One region of the Aurantimonas litoralis genome, then DNA from elsewhere that is predicted to be linked to it. Evidence: predicted binding sites of a transcription regulator. Region 1 holds the regulator's gene; the other holds the start of a gene.
The links. The regulator LexA, encoded in region 1, represses DNA repair genes until DNA is damaged. The targets are predictions, from matches to a motif close to TGTTCNNNNTGTGTTCNG.
Positions count from the first base shown of each region.

Region 1 (3,408 bases):
GCGGACGCCGCGTCGTGAGTCTCATACCCGTCGAGGAGGCCTACCGTCTCCTCGTTGAGGACGCCCGCCCCCTCGTCCGCACCGAGACGCTCCCTCTGCGCGACGCGTCGGGCCGCATTCTGGCGGCGGACCTTGCCTCGCTGCGCACCCAGCCGGCCTTCGACGCCTCCGCCATGGACGGCTACGCGGTCCGCGCCGCCGACCTTGGCGACAAAGCGCCCTTCCCCTCCCTGCGGCTCGTCGGCGAATCGGCCGCCGGCCATGCCTATGACGGCACGCTGCAGCCAGGCGAGACCATCCGCATCTCCACCGGAGCGCCGGTCCCGGCCGGCGCAGACGCCATCCTGATCCAGGAGAACGCCGACCGGCGGGACGGCACCGTCACGGCGACGGCGCCGGTCGTCGTCGGCCAGCACATCCGCCCAGCGGGAATCGACTTCGCAGCCGGCACGCCGCTTCTGACCGCCGGCACGGTGCTGACCCCGGGCGCCATCGCGCTGGCCGCCAGCGGCGGCCATCCGGCGATCCCGGTACGCAGCCGTCCCCGTGTTGCGATCCTGGCGACCGGCGACGAACTCGTCCTGCCCGGCGAGACCATCGGCCCGTCGCAGATCGTCGCCTCCAACACCTTCGGCGTCGCCGCACTGGTGCGCGAGGCCGGCGGCCTGCCACTGAATTGCGGCATCGCGCCCGACCGGGAAGCGGCCATCGATGCCCAGCTGACGCAGGCGATCGCGGACGGCGCCGACATCTTCGTCACCATCGGCGGCGCATCGGTCGGCGACCACGATCTCGTCGGCAAGGTGTTCGCCGCCCATGGCGTCTCCCTCGACTTCTGGAAGGTGGCGATGCGCCCCGGCAAGCCGCTGATGGCCGGCAGGCTGGGCGACATGCGGGTCGTCGGCCTGCCCGGCAACCCCGCGTCCTCCATGGTCGCCGCGACCCTGTTCCTGGCGCCGCTGGTCCGGCGCCTCGCGGGCCGGCCCGCGCGTCCGCTCTACCGCCGGGGCGTTCTCGCCGCGCCGATGCCGGACAATGGCGACCGCACGGATTTCGTGCGCGCCCGGATCGAACCGGACGGCGCCGGCCCGCCCCGCATCGTGCCGTTGTCGCGGCAGGATTCCTCGCTGCTGTCGATCTATGCCGCGGCCGATGCGCTGCTCGTCCGGCCGGTCCGCGCCGCACCGGCCGAAGCAGGCGATCCCTGCGATTACGTCCCCCTGACGGCGCTGGAGCCACTTGCGGAACACAACTAGAACAGATAGCTTTGTTCAGGTTTTGTTTTGAGGAGTCGCCCGGATGCTGACGCGCAAGCAGCACGATCTTCTGGTCTTCGTGAACGATCGGGTGCGCGAGACTGGTGTGCCCCCGTCCTTCGATGAAATGAAGGACGCGCTGGACCTGCGGTCCAAGTCCGGCATTCACCGCCTGATCACCGCGCTCGAGGAACGGGGCTTCATCCGCCGCCTGCCCAACCGGGCCCGTGCGCTGGAAATCCTGAAACTGCCCGAGTCGATTCAGGGCAACCGCCCGGCCCCCGTCGGGCGCACCGGATTCAAGCCGAGCGTCATCGAAGGCAGCCGCGACACGGCCCGGCCCGCACCCGCGGTGCAGCCGGCGCCGGCCAAGGCGTCTGCCTCGACGGCCATCCCGGTCATGGGACGCATCGCCGCCGGCGTGCCGATCTCGGCCATCCAGCACAACACCCATTCCATCGTCGTTCCGCCGGACATGCTGGGCAGCGGCGAACATTACGCCCTCGAAGTGAAGGGCGATTCGATGATCGAGGCCGGCATTCTCGACGGCGACACGGTGGTCATCCGCCGGGGCGACACGGCGACTCCGGGCGAGATCGTCGTCGCCCTCGTCGACGACGAGGAAGCGACGCTCAAGCGTTTCCGCCGTCGCGGCGACACGATTGCGCTGGAGGCGGCAAATCCGGCCTATGAAACCCGGATCTTTGGCTCGGACCGGGTCAAGGTCCAGGGCAAGCTGATCGGCCTGATCCGCCGCTACTGACCGCTTCGAACGGGACACGGTCGGCGCAGAACGGATGATAAGCCCTCGCGACTCGCGCCCGAAGAGTTGAGGCCCGAAACCGGCCCGTCCTCGTTCAGGGCGCAGCCGTCGCGGTTCGGCCTGAACCGGCCGGGCCTCTATTGCTGACGGTCGCCGACGCCGGCTGCGTGACAGTCACCGGCGAGTCCGGCGCGGCGGGCTTGCGCCAATATTCCGGCCAGGGCGCAAGCCGGTGGACGTTCCAGCGTTCGGGCGGATCGCTGATCGCCTGCACGATGCGGGGCCGGCCCGTCGCCGCCTCCCGGCCGATCGCCAGCGAGCCCGTGCGTCGCAGCGTGCGCAGCGTCACCAGGACGGCGCCGGACCGGCATTCGGCAAGCCGGATCGCCCGCGAGACGATGGCGACATCCGCCTCGTCGCAGGCATTGCCCGTGCGGGCATAATCCTCCGTCCAGACCACACGCAGGCCGCCGCGCGTGGTGAAGCGGCAATATTTGGCCGCGCACTCCGCGGGAAGCGTCGCACGGATTCGCTCGGTGTCCTCGCCCCGCGGCGCCCGTGCCTCGAAGGCCCGCTCCCATTGTTCCGCGATGAAGCCGCTGGGCCTTGCGCGCAGGAAGGCAAGCTGGCCGTCCGCCGCGAGGGTCGCGACCTCCTTGCCGTCCTCAAAGATCAGGAGCTCGGGCGGGGCTGTCCTGTCGGGCGCAGCAATGAATCCGGCCAGTGCCAGCGGGAGGCCAAGCCAGCGCAACCGGCTTGCGAGACAGGATGCGGTGAGGATTGCCGCCGTCAGCAGCAGAAGCCCCAAGGCGGTCACGCGTCCGATCGCCTGGTCGGGCAGCCAGGCATAGACATTGCGCGCGATCTCGAGGACGAGCCAGAGGCCGGCTCCCATCGCCTGGAATGGCCAGGAATCGAGCCCGAACGGAATCAGCAGCGTTCCCACCAGCGCCAGCGGCATGATCCACAGCGTGAACAGCGGCATGGTCAGGAGATTGGCGACGAAGCCGAAGGCCGCCATCCGGTGGAAATGATAGGCGGCATAAGGCGCGGTCGCCGATCCCGCGAGAAGCGACGTGACCATGATCGCGGAGAGCGCGACGAGGATCTTGCCGCCGACGCCCCTATGCGTCTCGCGGCCGCGTTCGCGCCCCGCGCGCCATTGCGAGAGGGAAGCATAGCCGCCGATCAGTGCCACGGTCGCCGCGAAGCTCATCTGGAAGCTGGCGGTCATCACGGCATGCGGCGCGACGAGGATGACGACGATGGCGGCGATCGCGACGTTGCGAAGCGTCAAGGCGGGGCGGTCGATCAGCACCGCGCCGAGCATGATCGCCAGCATCACGAAGGAGCGCTGGGTCGCGACATTGGCGCCCGAGATCGCCAGGT
Region 1 covers NZ_JAPFBM010000007.1:52,806-56,213, reverse strand. The annotation lists gene moaC (cyclic pyranopterin monophosphate synthase MoaC) at 1-18, shown strand, start outside; gene N7I30_RS14840 (molybdopterin molybdotransferase MoeA) at 15-1,256, shown strand; gene lexA (transcriptional repressor LexA) at 1,300-2,019, shown strand; gene N7I30_RS14830 (ComEC/Rec2 family competence protein) at 2,114-3,408, opposite strand, start outside.

Region 2 (3,408 bases), on a different contig from region 1:
GTCGGGCGGCGCCCTGACGGCTACCATCGCCTGGAAAGCCTGATCGCCTTTGCCGGCGATGCCGGCGACGTCCTGACGGTCGCCGCAGCACCCGAGGGTGCCGACGGCCTCGTCATGGCCGGGCCGTTCGGTCCGGGCCTGCCGACCGATGCGGACAATATTCTCCACCGCACCATCGCCGTCGCCCGGCAGGTGCTGGCCGATGCCGGCCTGCGGCTGCCGCCCCTGTCCGTCACGCTGGACAAGCGCCTGCCCGTGGCGGCCGGGATCGGCGGCGGCTCGGCCGATGCGGCGGCGCTCCTGCGGATGATCGGCGACGCGGTGCCCGCCGTCCGCGACGCCCTGCTCGCTGAAGCCACCACGCTCGGCGCGGACGTTCCCATGTGCGTTGCGGGCCGTGCCGCGCGCGTCTCCGGCATCGGCGAGGAGATTCAGCCCCTCGCGCATCTGCCGGCCCTGCACATGCTGCTGGTCAATCCGGGCGTGCCGGTCTCGACGCCCGCGGTCTTTGCCGCGCTCGAACAGCGCGACAACGCGCCGTTGCCGCCGGTCCCGGCCAAGGGGTTCGCGACTGCCGCCGAACTGGTCGCCTGGCTTCACGCCACCCGCAACGATCTCGCCGCACCGGCGGAAGGGCTCGCACCGCAGATCGTCTCCGTGCGCGATGCGCTGGCTGGCGAAGGCGCGCTGATCGCCCGCATGTCCGGCTCGGGCGCGACCGTCTACGGATTGTTCGAGGACGACGCCGAGCTTGCCCGCGCCCGCGGCCGGATCGCCGCGTCCCATCCCGAATGGTGGCTGTCCGGTGCCGAGCACCGTGCCGCCCCCGCAGACATGCCAAGGGAGGCCCCATGAGCGACGAACGCTCCTTCATCGCGCTGTCCATCGCGATCCTCACCGTCTCCGACACCCGCAGCCTCGACGAGGACCGCTCCGGCTCGCTGCTGGTGGAACGGCTGACCGAGGCCGGCCACACAGTCGCCGACCGGCAGATCGTCACCGACGACGTGCCGGCGATCCAGGAGGTCGTCCAGGGCTGGTGCAAGCGCGACGACGTGGATGTGGTGATCACCACCGGCGGCACCGGCTTCACCGGCCGCGACGTGACGCCCGAGGCGCTGGAGGCGCTGTTCGAAAAGCGCATGGACGGCTTCTCGGCGGTCTTCCACCGCATCTCCTACGACAAGATCGGCGTCTCGACGATCCAGTCGCGGGCGACGGGCGGCGTCATCGATGCCACCTTCGTCTTCGCCCTGCCCGGCTCGCCCGGCGCCTGCCGCGATGCCTGGGATCATATTCTCAAGGCGCAGCTCGACTACCGCCACAAGCCCTGCAATTTCGTCGAGATCATGCCGCGTCTGGACGAGCATCTGCGCCGCGGCGGCCGGACCGCCTGAGCCGCACGGTCAGCTCGCGGGCCGGCCCCGTACCGCCGGTCGGATGAAGGCCCGCATCCGGGTCACCGCGACGCCCTTGGCGACCTCCTCGAGGCTGAAGGCGAGCTTCGACAGGCCGATCGCCTGGCGCTTCTGGACCAGGAACCCTTCGGCCATCGCCGTGCGGATCTGGCGCAGCCTCGCAAAGAAGCCGGGCTGGTCGTTCGGCGCCCGGCGGAAGCGTGCCGCCTGCGTCTTCGCTCGTCCCGCGCCCACCATGTCGGCATGCTCGACCACGGCCTCCATCCAGCCGGGCAGAAGCCGCGCGCCCGGCTCCAGGAGGAGCAGCCAGTCGCCGCGCGCCGTCTCGATGGCGTCGCGGAAATCCTCCGCCGCGACGATCCGGCATCCGGCATGGTCGGAGACCTTGCGGGCATTTTCTCCCATGCCGCGATCGACCAGCACGACCTCGCGCACCAGCCCCTCAACGGCGCCAGGTATCAACGGCGCGAGGGTCGCCGCCAGCCAGTGATCCTCGGGTCCACAGTCGATGAAAACGCTCAGCATCCCTTTCGTCTAGCCGAGCCCATCGGCCCTGACCAGATCGGAACGTTTTTGTTCTTGTCTTGTTCTCTTAACGGGTTTAGGACGTCAGTCACAGAACGCAGCCGGAACATGGGGAGAGCAACGTCATGCAGGACATCGCCAAGGCCGATCAGGCCGCCTTCTCCGCGCCGGACGGCGTCGACATCGCGAACCACATCATCGGCGAGGCCGGGCTACGCATCGGCTTCGAGCGGCGGCGCGGACGGGGCGCCGGGCTCAACCCGAGCGGGCGCTTCGAGCCGTTCAAGCGGCAGGCCGTCGACGATGGCTGGAACACGCTGGACGAGTTGCCGGCCTTCAAGACCGACGTGCAGGTCGAAAAGCCCAAGACCATCATCAGCCGCAACACCTCGCCGGACATCTCCTTCGACCGCTCGATCAATCCGTATCGCGGCTGCGAGCATGGCTGCGTCTACTGCTTCGCCCGGCCGTCCCACGCCTATATGGGCCTGTCCGCAGGCCTCGATTTCGAATCCAAGCTGTTCGCCAAGCCGAACGCCGCCGAACTCCTGGAACGCGAATTGTCCAAGCCCGGCTACCAGGTGAAGTCGATCGCCATCGGCACCAATACCGATCCCTACCAGCCGATCGAGAAGAGCTGGCGGGTCATGCGCGAGATCCTCGAGGTGCTGGAGGCTGCCAACCATCCGGTCGGCATCGTCACCAAGTCAGCGCTGGTCCTGCGCGACATCGACATCCTGTCGCGCATGGCCGCCAAGGGGCTGGCCAAGGTGGCGCTGTCGGTGACCACCCTCGACCGGACGCTGGCGCGGGCGATGGAGCCGCGTGCCGCGACCCCGACCAAGCGGCTGGAGGCTGTCAAGGCGCTCAGCGAGGCCGGCGTGCCGACCATGGTGATGACCGCGCCGATCATTCCCGGCCTTACCGATTCGGAGATCGAGCGGCTCCTGGAAGCGGCGCAGACCGCCGGCGCGAGGGAGGTCGGCTACGTCCTCCTGCGCATGCCGCTGGAAGTCTCGCCGCTGTTCAAGGACTGGCTGCTGCGCCACTACCCGAACCGCTACCGGCATGTCCTGTCGCTGCTGCGATCGATGCGCGACGGCAAGGATTACGATGCCGAATGGGGCAAGCGGATGCGCGGCACCGGGCCCTATGCCTTCCAGATCCGCCGGCGCTTCGAGATGGCGGCGCGCCGGCTCGGCCTGAACGAGAGCCGCACGCAGTTGCGCTGCGATCTGTTCACCCCGCCGCGCGGCGCAGGCGTCCAGCTCGCTCTGCTCTGACGCCAGGGATACCCCATCGTCCGGCCTCCCCCTCGGCCGGATGGTCTCGCCGGTTTGCCACCCCGAACACGGCGAGGCTTGTGGAGAATCGGAGAATGCGCGAGTCTCGCCGCAACATGGCTCGCCGTTCCTCCGATTCTCCCGTTCGCGCAAAGAAACCCGCGCGCCGTCCCGCCGTCGCG
Region 2 covers NZ_JAPFBM010000001.1:610,936-614,343, forward strand. The annotation lists gene N7I30_RS02925 (4-(cytidine 5'-diphospho)-2-C-methyl-D-erythritol kinase) at 1-855, shown strand, start outside; gene moaB (molybdenum cofactor biosynthesis protein B) at 852-1,397, shown strand; gene N7I30_RS02935 (glycosyl transferase family 2) at 1,407-1,943, opposite strand; gene N7I30_RS02940 (PA0069 family radical SAM protein) at 2,069-3,226, shown strand; gene rnhB (ribonuclease HII) at 3,322-3,408, shown strand, end outside.
Region 2: N7I30_RS02935 (glycosyl transferase family 2) is a predicted target of LexA. The motif match lies at 1,993-2,010, and genes of this name have one in related genera.